Linked DNA regions of Diaphorobacter ruginosibacter. The protein of the gene in region 1 interacts with the protein of each later gene in a pairwise test. Links are inferred from orthologs where the notes say so. Each region holds a gene or a part of one and is shown on either strand. Other genes may lie near its edges.

Region 1 (7,689 bases):
GAAGTACAAGCAGTGCCACGGCAAACTCGCCTGATCTGCTGCACTAAAAATAACACGGGCTTCATGCCCGTGTTTTTGCTTGTACGATCAGGAATTCCCCGGGTGTAACTCCGGGGGCGATCGAAATTCTCAGTACCTTTCCCTCTTCGCTTTCAAGGACAGCGCCAAATGCCAGTGAACCTTTCAGCTCCTGATGCTTCCTCTCTCCATCCCGTTCCCGGTGTGCGCATTGGTGTGACGGAAGCCGGCGTGCGCAAGGCCAACCGCAAGGACGTCACGGTTTTCCTGCTGGACGAGGGTGCGGCCGTCGCGGGCGTGTTCACCAAGAACCGTTTCTGCGCGGCACCCGTGCAGATCTGCCGTGAACATCTGGCCCAGGGAGGCGCCATCCGCGCGATGGTGATCAACACCGGCAATGCCAATGCCGGTACGGGTGCCGACGGCCTGGCCCGTGCCCACGCCACCTGCGCGGCCATGAGCGAACTGCTGGGCGTGCGCAGCGAGCAGATCCTTCCGTTCTCGACAGGCGTGATCATGGAGTCGCTGCCCGTGGATCGCATCACCGCCGCGCTGCCGAAGGCGATCGGCGAGGCACGGCCTGACAACTGGGGCGAAGCCGCACAGGGCATCATGACCACCGACACGGTGCCCAAGGCCTGCAGCACGCAAGTGAAGCTGGGCGATGCGCTGGTCACCGTGACGGGCATCTCCAAGGGCGCCGGCATGATCCGTCCGAACATGGCGACCATGCTGAGCTTTGTTGCCACCGATGCGCAGATCGCTCCGGAACTGATGAATGGCCTGGTGCGCGAACTGGCCGACCAGTCGTTCAACCGCATCACCATCGACGGCGACACGTCGACCAATGATTCGTTCATCCTGGTGGCATCGCAGAAGGCCTCGAACACTCCCGTGACCTCGCTCGACAGCGAGCACGGCAAGCTGCTCAAGGCGGCCTTGCTGGAGGTGGCACAGAAACTGTCGCAAGCCATCGTTCGCGATGGTGAAGGCGCGACCAAGTTCATCACGGTGCGCGTGGAAGGTGGCAAGACGTCCGACGAGTGCCGCCTGGTGGCCTACGCGATTGCCCATTCGCCGCTTGTCAAGACCGCATTCTTCGCCAGCGATCCGAACCTGGGGCGCATCCTGGCAGCGGTGGGCTACGCCGGCATCGAGGATCTTGACCAGACCCGCATCGAACTGTTCCTGGACGACGTGCATGTGGCCACGCAGGGTGGCCGCAATCCTTCGTACAAGGAGGAAGACGGCCAGCGCGTGATGAAGCAGAGCGAGATCACGGTGCGTGTGCAACTGGGCCGCGGCACTGCAGAGGACACCGTCTGGACCTGCGACCTGAGCCATGAGTACGTCACCATCAACGCGGACTACCGCTCCTGATGGATGTTTTTCGGGAGTGCCGATTCACCGCTGGTCGACAACCCACTTGAATCGGACTTATCCAGACAGAAGAAGCCAGAGACATGAACGAAGCCTTCGAACGCCTGCTGATGCGGGCCGAGCAACTGATCGACCGAATTGAATCCGTGCTGCCCAAGCCGCTCTCCGAGCCGGACTGGGGGGCTGCCGTGGCCTGGCGCTATCGCAAGCGCAGCAGCGGTCACGGTACGCTCGAGCCGGTGCGACACCTGGCGGCCATGCAGCTCGACGAGCTCAAGGAAATTGATGGGCAAAAGGAAAAGATCCAGCGCAACACGCAGCAGTTCGTGGAAGGCAAGCCTGCCAACAACGTCCTGCTGACAGGGGCCCGCGGAACGGGCAAGTCCTCGCTCATCAAGGCCTGCCTGAATGCCTATGCGCCCCAGGGTCTGCGCCTGATCGAGGTGGACAAGACGGACCTGACCGACCTGCCGGACATCGTCGAGGTGGTATCGGGCCGCCCCGAGAAGTTCATCGTGTACTGCGACGACCTGAGCTTCGAGGATGGCGAGGCGAGCTACAAGGCACTCAAGTCGATTCTCGATGGCTCGGTGGCTGCATCGACGCCGAATGTGCTGATCTATGCGACCAGCAACCGTCGCCATCTGCTGCCCGAGTACATGAAGGAAAACCTCAGCTACACGCACACGGACGATGGCGAGGTGCATCCCGGCGAGGCGGTGGAGGAGAAGATCTCGCTGTCCGAGCGTTTCGGCCTGTGGGTGAGCTTCTACCCCTTCAGCCAGGAGGAGTACCTCACCATCGTCGCGCAATGGTTGCGTTCGCTGGGTGTGGCCGATGCAGCCATCCAGCAATCGCGCCCCGAGGCGCTGGTCTGGGCGCTGGAGCGCGGCTCACGCAGCGGCCGCGTGGCCTACCAGTTCGCGCGTGATTTTGCGGGGCGCCAGTCGAATGTCTGAGCATGCGCCGCGCAAGCACACCGAGGTCGCGGTGGGCATCCTGCTGAAATCCAACGGGGAGATGCTGCTCACCTCGCGACCCGAAGGCAAGCCCTATGCCGGCTACTGGGAGTTTCCGGGAGGCAAGCTCGAAGCGGGGGAAACCGTCGAGCAGGCGCTGCGCCGTGAACTTCAGGAAGAGCTCGGCATCACCATCGGCACGGCCAGTGTCTGGAAGGTGACCGAGCACGACTATCCGCATGCGCTGGTGCGCCTGCATTGGTGCAAGGTGTTCGAGTGGCAGGGCGAGTTCGAGATGCGCGAGGGCCAGAGCATGTCCTGGGAGCCCTGGCCGCCCCAGGTCAAGCCCATCCTGCCGGGCGCCGTGCCGGTGCTGGAATGGTTTGCCGAAGAGCGCGGCGAACCTTTCGATCCGGCCACCATTGGCTGAACACGCTCTCGGGCGCGTTGATGCGTTCTCAGTTTCCGAGCTTGGGGTCGCCGTAGAGGTTGTCCTCGGGCGGTGCCTCGGTGGGAACGCGAAAATCCTCATTGGCCCATGCGCCCAGATCGATCTGCTTGCAGCGTTCGCTGCAGAAGGGGCGGAAGCGATTGGCGGGCGTGAACAGACTCTTCCCGCCGCAGGTGGGGCAGGGTACGTACTTGGGGCCGGAGCCCGCCTCTGCCTGAGCAGGTGGGGCTGGCGTCGGCGAATCGGCTTTCTTCGTCATGGTCGGTTGGGGGCTGGATGGACGCGAGACGCGTGGCACCCTTGCTGTTGTCAGATCAGGAACACAGCGTGAGCTCGAAGCTCGCGTCTTCCGCTGCGGGCAGCAGCTTGCCTGATTCATCCTGTTGCATCAGGCGCACGGAAACCAGCAGGCGGTTTCCGCTGATCTCGGGGATCAGGTGCAGCGAAGGATCGATCCGCAGGCGCAGCAGATTGAAGGTGCGGCCGTGCGGCAGCGTTTGCTGGAACTGGCCGCGTGTCGTGACCACCTTCTGCGGCATGCCCGAATCGCGCATCAGGCGCAGCAGAACCAGAACGGATTCGGCCAGTGGCGCAAGCGTGCCGGCCCAATCCTCCAGATCACGCTGGCGCTGTTCGGGCGAAAGGTGGCGCCACGCATGGTAGGCGGGCAGATCGAAGCCACAGGTGCCGCCCGGAATACCGATGCGGCTGCGGATGCCCATCAGCCACTCGTTCTCGGCAAGCGGTTGTCCCGTCTTGCCGGGCTGGCCGTTCAGGTCGGCAAAACAGCCATCCAGCTGCGCGATGAATCCGTCGAGCACTTTCTCTGAAATGGAAGGATTGCCTCGATAGGAGTCGAGCAGGAGTTTCTGCTTGTCCAGGTCCTTCAATACATCCGTCTTCAGATCGGCTCGGGCGGCAACATCCATGATCTCGAACATGGTGACCAGTGCGAAATGGTGGTCTGTCGGATGCGCGCGCGGAATCAATTCGCCGAGGCGGCGAAACAATTGCTCCAGCCGTAAGTAGGTTCTCAGGCGTTCGTTGAAAGGATATTCGTAAAGGATCACGCTGCGGATTTCCCGGATTCAGCTCAAGTTCAGCAAAATAGTTGATTCTTATCAGGTTTGCTCTGATACATCATAGCCCGAACTGCTGGGCCAACTCGCATGCTTTTGTTTGCAGATCTAACAATGACAACCCGTCGTTATAGACAACCCAATCGGCGGCAGCACGTTTGGCTTCGCGGCTGGCCTGTGCAGCGATGATGGAGCGTACGGAGTCGGGAGCCAGGCCACTGCGTTGCTGAACACGTTCGACCTGGGTTTCCACGCGGCAATCCACCACGATCACGCCGTCGAGCTGCGAAGGCCAGCGGCGTGACTCCACCAGCAATGGAATGTCGAAGACGATCACGCGCCGGCCCGATTGCTCGGCCGCAGCAGCGGCGGCCCAGGTGGCTGCGGAAACCAGGGGGTGAACGATTTTCTCGAGCCGTGCCTTGGCCGTGGCGTCGCCGAACACCAGTTCGCGCATGCGCGTGCGATCCAGCGCGCCGGATGCATCGATGAATTCAGCACCGAAGGATTGGCGAATGGCACCGATGGCCGATCCCCCGGACGCGGTGACCGAGCGTGCAAGGTGGTCCGCGTCGATGAGTGCGGCACCGAGATCCCGCAGCATGGCGCCCAGGGTGCTCTTGCCGCTGCCGATTCCGCCGGTGAGACCGATGTGCTTGCTGCGGGTCGCAGGCCTCGACGTGATTTTTGCCATTCAGCAGTATCCGATGGATCAGATACCCAGCAGCGAAAGCACGGATTGCAGGATTCTCTCCGGGCCGAGAAGCATGGCTGCAAACCCCGCGCCTGCCAGGAAGGGGCCGAACGGTACGTACTGGCCTTCACGCAGTGAGCTGGTGAGCTTCATGCCGATTCCCACGATCGCGCCGATCACCGAGGCGATCAGGATGATGGGCACCAGCGCCGACCATCCGAACCAGGCACCCAGCGCCGCGAGCAGCTTGAAATCGCCGTAGCCCATGCCTTCCTTGCCGGTGAGCAGCTTGAACGCCCAGTAGATCGACCAGAGGAACAGGTAGCCCGCCGCAGCCCCGAACAGGGCATCGACGAGGGGCACGCTGAGCCAGTGCGCGGCGGAGCCGATCAGGCCGGCCCACAACAGGGGCAGCGTGATGCTGTCGGGCAGCAGCGTCGTATCCCAGTCGATCATGGTCAGCGACACGAGGGCCGCCGAGAAGGCGCACCACAGGGCCGTGGTCATCGACCAGCCCCATTGGGTGGCGCACCAGTAGAAGAGGCCACCGGTGATTAGTTCCACCAGCGGGTAGCGGATGCTGATGCGTGCCTTGCAGCCCGCACATTTGCCGCGCAACGCGACGTAGCTGATGACGGGAATGTTCTCGTACCAGCGGATCGCGTGGCCGCAGTGCGGGCAGCGCGATGCGGGCGCCAGCAGGCTGAAACGGCCCGTGTGTCCGGAAGGGGGCGGCGCGGGCCAGCCCTTGTCCTCGATGTAGTCGCGGCACTCCTGTTCCCATTCACGCTCCATCATGATGGGGACGCGGTGGATCACGACGTTGAGAAAACTGCCGATCAGAAGTCCGAGGATGCCGACGACGACGGCATCCAGCCATGGCTCACCGGTCATCAAACGACCTGACCGAGCTTGAAGATGGGCAGGTACATCGACACCACGATGCCGCCGATCAGGCCGCCCAGGAACACGATGATGATCGGCTCCATCAGGCTCGAGAGGCCCGCCACCATTTCATCGACTTCCGATTCATAGAAGTCGGCTGCCTTGCCGAGCATGTGGTCGATCGAGCCCGACTCCTCGCCGATCGCGCACATCTGGATGACCATGGACGGGAACACGTTGGCGTTCGTCATGGCATTGGTCAGGCTGGTGCCGGTGGACACCTCCTGCTGGATCTTGTCGGTGGCCTCCGAGTAGACCGAGTTGCCCGAGGCGCCGCCCACGGAGTCGAGCGCCTCGACCAGAGGAACGCCAGCCGCGAACATGGTGGACAGCGTGCGGGTCCAGCGCGCCACGCAGGACTTGTCGATCAATGCGCCGAAGATCGGCATCTTCAGGAGCAGGCGATCCATGAAGCGCTGCATCTTCTCGCTGCGCTTCCAGGCCTGCATGAAGAAATAGCCGCCGCCGAAGATGACGCCGAAGATCAGCCACCAGTAAGCGACGAAGAACTCGCTCACAGCCATCACGAAGAGCGTGGGCGCGGGAAGGTCGGCACCGAACGAGGTGAACACCTCCTTGAACGCCGGGATCACGAAAATCATGATGATCGTCACAACGACAAAGGCCACCACGATCACGGCGCATGGATACATGAGCGCCGAGCGGATCTTGCTCTTGATGGCTTCCGTCTTTTCCATGTAGGTGGCAAGGCGGTCGAGCAGCGTCTCGAGAATACCGGCGGCCTCGCCGGCCTCCACCAGGTTGCAGTAGAGGCTGTCGAAGTACATCGGGAACTTGCGGAACGCGGCGTTCAGCGACGTACCGGTCTCCACGTCGCTGCGAATGTCGTTGAGCAGCTTGGTGACGCTGGGGTTGGTGTTGCCGCGCCCCACGATGTCGAACGCCTGGAGCAGGGGCACGCCGGCCTTCATCATCGTGGCCATCTGGCGGGTGAAGAGGGCGATGTCCTTGGGCTTGATCTTCTTGCCCGCGCGCATGCGGCGCTTCTTGATCTTGGTGGCGAGCACGCCCTGGCGGCGCAGCGTGGCCTTGACCTGGTTCTCGCCAGCCGCGCGAATTTCGCCGCGCACGATCTTTCCTGCGCGGTCCTTGCCTTCCCATTCAAAGACGAAGTCCTTGATTCCCCTCGATGCTGCGGTTGCCATAGTGAGTCAATGCTTTCGTCGACTTTTATTCATTCGTGACGGCCAGGACTTCTTCCAGCGAAGTCATGCCGATCTTGGCCTTGTACAGGCCGGATGTGCGCAGTGAGCGAACTCCTTCCAGGCGCGCCTGCTTGGCGATCTCGAGCGCGCTGCCGTCCTGCAGGATGATGCGCTGCATCTCCTCGGAAATCGGCATCACCTCGTAGATGCCGACCCGGCCCTTGTAGCCATTGTTGCAGGCATTGCAGCCCACCGGCTTGTAAGTCACCCACGAGCCGTCGATTTCCTCTTCGCGATAGCCGGCCTCGACCAGGGCCTCGTGCGGGATGTCCGCCGGCTCCTTGCAGGTGCCGCACAGGCGGCGTGCCAAGCGCTGGGCCGTGATCAGGATCACGCTCGAGGCAATGTTGAACGGGGCGATCCCCATGTTGCGCATACGCGTCAGTGTCGTGGGCGCATCGTTGGTGTGCAAGGTAGACAGCACCAGGTGACCCGTCTGGGCCGCCTTGATGGCAATGTCGGCGGTTTCCAGGTCGCGAATTTCACCGACCATGATGATGTCCGGATCCTGGCGCAGGAACGCCTTGAGTGCGGTCGCGAAGGTCAGGCCCGCCTTTTCGTTCACGTTGACCTGGTTCACGCCAGGCAAGTTGATTTCGGATGGGTCCTCGGCCGTGGAGATGTTCACCCCGGGCTTGTTGAGCAGGTTCAGGCAGGTGTAGAGCGACACCGTCTTGCCCGAGCCGGTGGGGCCTGTCACCAGGATCATTCCATAGGGACGGCCGATGGCGTTGAGCAGGCGCTCTTTCTCCTCGGGCTCGTAGCCGAGTGCCTCGATGCCCAGCTTGGCGCTGCTGGGGTCGAGAATACGGATCACGATCTTTTCGCCGAACAGCGTGGGCAGGGTGCTCACACGGAAATCGATCACGCGCTCGGGGCCGATCTTGAGCTTCATCCGCCCGTCCTGGGGAACGCGCTTTTCGGAAATATCGAGGCG
Region 2 (5,486 bases), 3.3 Mb from region 1 along the record:
CGAAGGCAACTACGACTACCAGAACAAGTACTTCACCGACGTCACGCAATACCACTGCCCGAGCGGCCTGCCCGAGGCGGAGGAGCGCGAGATCCAGCGCCTCGTCGTCGAGGCCTTCCGCACCCTGGGCTGCCGCGGCTGGGCACGTGCGGACATCATGATCCGCAAGAGCGACCGCAAGCCGTTCCTGCTGGAAATCAATACATCGCCCGGCATGACGGGCCATTCGCTGGTGCCGATGTCGGCACGGGCCGAAGGCATCGACTACCCCGAGCTGTGCCTGCGCATCCTGTCGATGGCCTCGCTCGACGCACGCCAGGGCACCCCGAAGAATGAACCGCAAGGAGCCGGCGCGCAATGAACGACGCACTGCCAGCACCTCTCGACGTCAGAGTCATGAACATGATCGCCACGATCCTGTTCGTGTGCTGCGCCGTGGGCCTGCTGGTGGGCGGCGGCTGGTGGTTCCTGCGCAATCCGGCGTTCAGCATCGGGCGCATCGTGGTGCATGGCGATCTCTCGCACATCAATCCGGTGAGCCTGCGCGCCAACGTGGCGCCGCAGCTGATGGGCAATTTCTACACGCTGAACCTGCAGCAGGCGCGCGAGGTGTTCGAGGGCGTTCCATGGATCCGCAAGGCGCAGGTGCGCCGCGAGTTCCCGAACGGCCTTGCCGTCGAGATCCAGGAGCACCAGGCGCGCGCGTTCTGGGGCGCCGAGGGCAGCCCCACGCTGGTGAACAACTACGGAGAGGTCTTCGAGGCGGATGCGGATGACGACGAGGACTCGCGCCTGCCGCGCCTGATCGGGCCGGATGGCCGCTCGCTCGAAATGCTGCAGATGTATGACCGGCTCGCTCCCGCGGTGAAGCCGCTGGGGTCGGCCATCGACACGCTGGCGCTCAACGGACGTGGCAGCTGGCGCATGACGCTCGAAGGCGGCGCGAGCATCGAGATGGGCAGCGGCAGCACGATCGACGTGCTGCAGCGGCTGGACCGCTTCGTGCGCACGGTATCGAAGGTCGCTGCGCAGCAGGGCCGCAAGGTGGATTCGCTGGAGACCGCTGATCTCCGGCAGATGGATGGATATGCGTTGCGCCTGCGCGGCGTGACCACGGTGAGCGCAGAGACGGCTGCCGCACGCGCGAGGACTGCGGCGGCGCGGGCGACCGCACGGCCGGCGGCGGCGCGCACGACGACAACGACACGCACACCCGGGCGCAACAACTGAGGGCAGGACGGATTTATGGCAAGAGAATACAAAGATGTGGTTGTCGGGCTGGACATTGGAACAGCCAAGGTGATGGCCGTCGTGGCCGAGGTGATGCCGGACGGCAACCTCAAGCTCGCGGGCCTGGGCATCGCGCCGAGCAACGGCCTCAAGCGTGGCGTGGTGGTCAATATCGACGCGACCGTGCAGAGCATCCAGCAGGCCCTGAAGGAGGCCGAGCTGATGGCCGACTGCAAGATCCAGCGCGTCTACACCGGCATCACCGGCAGCCACATCCGGGGCCTCAACTCGAGCGGCATGGTGGCCGTGAAGGACAAGGAGGTCTCGCCCACCGACGTCGCACGCGTGGTGGAAACCGCCAAGGCCATCAACATCTCGAGCGACCAGCGGCTGCTGCTGGTCGAGCCGCAGGAGTTCGTGATCGACGGGCAGGACGTGAAGGAGCCCATCGGCATGAGCGGCATCCGTCTCGAAGCCAAGATCCACATCGTGACCGGCGCGCAGAGCGCCGCCGAGAACATCATCAAGTGCGTGCGCCGCTGCGGCCTGGAGGTCGAGCAGCTCATGCTCAATCCGCTCGCCAGCAGCCAGGCCGTGCTGACCGACGACGAGCGCGAGCTCGGCGTGGCCGTGGTCGACATCGGTGCGGGCACGACGGACGTGGCCATCTTCACCGGCGGCGCGATCCGTCACACGGCCGTCATCCCGATCGCCGGCGACCTCATCACCAGCGACATCGCGATGGCGCTGCGCACGCCGACCAAGGACGCCGAGGACATCAAGGTCGAGAGCGGCTATGCCAAGCAGCTGCTGGCCGATCCGGACGCGCAGGTCGAGGTGCCGGGTCTGGGCGACCGCGGCCCGCGCATGCTCTCCAAGCAGGCGCTGGCCGGCGTGATCGAGCCGCGCGTCGAAGAAATTTTTTCACTCGTGCAACAAGTGATACGCGAGTCCGGGTTTGAGGAAGTGCTGTCGTCTGGCATCGTGCTGACGGGTGGCAGCGCGGTGATGCCGGGCATGGTCGAACTGGGCGAGGACATCTTCCTCAAGCCGGTGCGACGCGGCATCCCGAAGTATTCAAGTGCCCTGTCCGACATGATCGCCCAGCCTCGCGCGGCGACTGTCATGGGGCTTTTGGAGGAAGCGCGGCTCGCACGCCTGCGTGGATTCAAGGTCGCGGCCAAGAGTGGCTCTGTGAAAACAGCGTTCGGTCGTTTCAAGGACTTCATCGTGGGGAACTTTTGAAATGACGGAGCATCTTCTCTGGCTTGCACGCGCGGGACCACCGTCCCCGTTCGTTCGCGACCGATGGCGAAGCACGGGACCTCCACCATCGAGGAACATCACCGACGAGAAATCCCATTCATATTTGGCAATTGCATTTGAAGAACTAGCGTTAGGAGCACCAACATGACCATCGAAATGATCGAGTCCGAAGAGTTCAACCAGGGCACGCAGATCAAGGTGATCGGTGTGGGCGGCGGCGGCGGAAATGCCGTTGAACACATGATTTCCCGCAGCGTGCAAGGTGTGGAGTTTGTTTGCGCCAACACGGATGCACAGGCTCTGACACGCAGCAGCGCACATCGCACCATCCAGCTGGGCGGCAGCGGCCTGGGCGCGGGCAGCAAGCCCGACAAGGGCAAGGAAGCCGCCGAGCAGGCCGTCGAGGATATCCGCCAGGCCATCCAGGGTGCTCACATGCTGTTCATCACGGCGGGCATGGGCGGCGGCACCGGCACCGGTGCGGCTCCCGTGATCGCACGCGTTGCCAAGGACATGGGCATTCTCACCGTCGGCGTGGTGACCAAGCCATTCGACTGGGAAGGCGGCCGTCGCATGAAGAATGCCGACGAAGGCCTGACCGAGCTCGAGGCCAATGTCGACTCGCTGATCGTTGTGCTCAACGAAAAGCTGCTCGACGTGCTGGGCGACGAAATCACGCAGGACGAAGCGTTCGCGCATGCCAATGACGTTCTCAAGAACGCCGTGGGCGGCATTGCCGAAATCATCAACGAGTACGGCCAGGTGAACGTCGACTTCGAAGACGTGCGCACCGTGATGGGCGAGCCGGGCAAGGCGATGATGGGCACGGCCACCGCGAGCGGCCCCGACCGCGCGCGCATCGCTGCCGAGCAGGCGATTGCCTGCCCGCTGCTGGAAGGCATCGACCTGTCGGGCGCCAAGGGCGTGCTGGTCCTGGTCACGGCAAGCAAGGGCAGCCTCAAGCTGTCCGAGTCGCGCCTGGCCATGAACACCATCAACGCCTACGCGTCGCAGGATGCGCACGTGATCTTCGGTGCGGCCTACGACGAGTCGCTGGGCGACGACATCCGCGTGACGGTGGTGGCCACCGGCCTGTCGCGTGCCAACGCACGTCGCCAGCCGATTTCGGTGGTGCAGGGCGGCCTGCGCACCGGCACCGACAACCTGCCCTACACCATGGCTGTTGGCGGCGTGACTGCATCGGGAGGCATCAGCGGTGGTGCTGCACAGCCCGGCTACGACAACATGTCGGTGCCGAGCGTGTGGCGCACCAACCGCACCCATGCGACAGCGCGCGTGGATGCCCTGTCCTCGGGCGGCATGGAGGAGCTGGAAATCCCCGCCTTCCTGCGCAAGCAGGCGGACTGAGGTCCGGCGCGACGCCCTTGCCGCGTGCAGGGGCACCCGTTTCACGAGCGCCGTGTCAGCGCGCGGCGCCCGTGAAACGTTGAATATGAGCTACGTTCGGTTAAACAGAGAAGAGTGGAGGGAGCGGGCGACCGCTTCCTCTTTTTTTTGCTTCCGGCTTTTGTTTTTTTGCTTCCGATTTCGTAGCGCAAGGAGATTCTCTATTGGGGAAATAGAGAGATTGCTTCAGCCGGGTTACACCTGTTCACCTACAATCGAATGATGCTTCAGCAACGTACCATCAAGACTCTGACACGCGCCGTGGGCGTGGGTCTGCACAGCGGCCAGAGGGTCGAGTTGACGTTGCGTCCGGCACAGCCCGATACCGGCATCGTGTTCCGGCGGGTGGATCTTCCCGAGCCCGTGGACATTCCCGTGAATGCGCTGGCGATCGTCGATACGCGCATGGCGTCGACGATCGGCGTGGGCGGTGCCAAGGTCCATACCGTGGAGCATCTGATGTCGGCCTGCGCCGGCCTCGGCATCGACAACCTGTACATCGACATCACGGCCGAGGAAGTGCCCATTCTGGACGGGTCTTCCGCGTCGTTCGTGTTCCTGCTGCAAAGCGCGGGTGTCGAGAAGCAGAACGCTCCCAAGAAATTCATCCGCATCACCAAGCCCGTCGAGATCCGGCAGGGCGAGGGCGCCAACCTCAAATGGGCGCGTCTCGATCCGTACCACGGCTTCAAGCTGCGCTTCGAGATCGATTTTGCACACCCCGCGGTCGACTCCACCGGCCAGTGCGTCGAGTTCGACATGGGCGCGGGCAACTACACCCGCGACATCGCCCGGGCGCGCACCTTCGGCTTTACGAAGGACGTGGAGATGATGCGCGCCAACGGCCTCGCGCTCGGGGGCGGCCTCGACAACGCGATCGTGATGGACGACTACAAGGTCCTCAATTCCGACGGCCTGCGCTACGACGACGAGTTCGTGAAGCACAAGATCCTCGACGCCATCGGCGACCTGTACGTGGTCGGCAAGCCGTTGCTGGCGGCCTACAGCGCCTTCCGCTCGGGCCATGGCCTCAACAATCTGCTGCTGCGCGAACTGCTTGCGCACGAGGATTGCTGGGAGATCGCCACCTTCGACAGCGAGCGCCAGGCGCCCGCGGGCTTCGCGATGCCCGCGCACGCATGGTGAACAGGCACCTGCCGCCAGCGCCCTTGCCGTTGTCACTGCCATTGAGTTGCGCATGCTGATCTTCCGTGCCCTCGTCATGTTCCTGGTGGTGGCCGCGGCCCTGTGCTTCGGCTTCTATGCGGCCACGGGACAGCAGCAGTACAAGCGCTATGGCTTCATCATCATCAAGTGGACCCTGATCGCGGCGTTGGTGTTCTTTGCCGTGCTGTTCCTCGAACGCATTGTCTGAAAATCCGGTTTTTGAGACGGGCGGTTTGATTTTTCGCAATCAGTGATTGCATTTCCCCGCTTTGCACCTATACTCGCGCTTGCTCCGGGGTGCACGTATGGCGTGCTGAGACGGTGGACTTGACCACTGGAACCGCGAACTTGATCTGGTTAGTACCAGCGTAAGAAGAGCTGCAGTTGGATCTGCATGGGTGCCATGTCGCACGCAT

Evidence for each region. The genes of interacting proteins can lie anywhere in the genome.
Region 2: the proteins of zapD (region 1) and ftsZ interact in binary tests that used the Escherichia coli proteins (3 or more experiments, as listed by UniProt). The link is inferred for Diaphorobacter ruginosibacter from one-to-one orthologs.

The regions. Positions count from the first base shown.
Region 1 is NZ_CP060714.1:1,042,383-1,050,071, forward strand. Bases 2,001-4,801 are described here. They hold zapD (cell division protein ZapD), read right to left. Parts: upstream 3,879-4,801; coding sequence 3,123-3,878; downstream 2,001-3,122. Other genes in these bases: H9K76_RS04715 (ATP-binding protein), read left to right, coding at 2,001-2,357; mutT (8-oxo-dGTP diphosphatase MutT), read left to right, coding at 2,350-2,787; H9K76_RS04725 (DNA gyrase inhibitor YacG), read right to left, coding at 2,816-3,067; coaE (dephospho-CoA kinase), read right to left, coding at 3,949-4,581; H9K76_RS04740 (prepilin peptidase), read right to left, coding at 4,600-4,801. Also shown: preprotein translocase subunit SecA, read left to right, coding at 1-34; bifunctional glutamate N-acetyltransferase/amino-acid acetyltransferase ArgJ, read left to right, coding at 169-1,398; more of H9K76_RS04715, read left to right, coding at 1,482-2,000; more of H9K76_RS04740, read right to left, coding at 4,802-5,475; H9K76_RS04745 (type II secretion system F family protein), read right to left, coding at 5,475-6,692; type IV-A pilus assembly ATPase PilB, read right to left, coding at 6,718-7,689. UniProt on the Escherichia coli protein: Cell division factor that enhances FtsZ-ring assembly. Directly interacts with FtsZ and promotes bundling of FtsZ protofilaments, with a reduction in FtsZ GTPase activity.
Region 2 is NZ_CP060714.1:4,333,848-4,339,333, reverse strand. The notes cover bases 1,795-4,752. They hold ftsZ (cell division protein FtsZ), read left to right. Parts: upstream 1,795-2,640; coding sequence 2,641-3,864; downstream 3,865-4,752. Other genes in these bases: lpxC (UDP-3-O-acyl-N-acetylglucosamine deacetylase), read left to right, coding at 4,126-4,752; ftsA (cell division protein FtsA), read left to right, coding at 1,795-2,475. Outside these bases: H9K76_RS19670 (D-alanine--D-alanine ligase), read left to right, coding at 1-361; H9K76_RS19665 (cell division protein FtsQ/DivIB), read left to right, coding at 358-1,230; more of ftsA, read left to right, coding at 1,246-1,794; more of lpxC, read left to right, coding at 4,753-5,049; H9K76_RS19645 (hypothetical protein), read left to right, coding at 5,102-5,278. UniProt on the Escherichia coli protein: Essential cell division protein that forms a contractile ring structure (Z ring) at the future cell division site. The regulation of the ring assembly controls the timing and the location of cell division.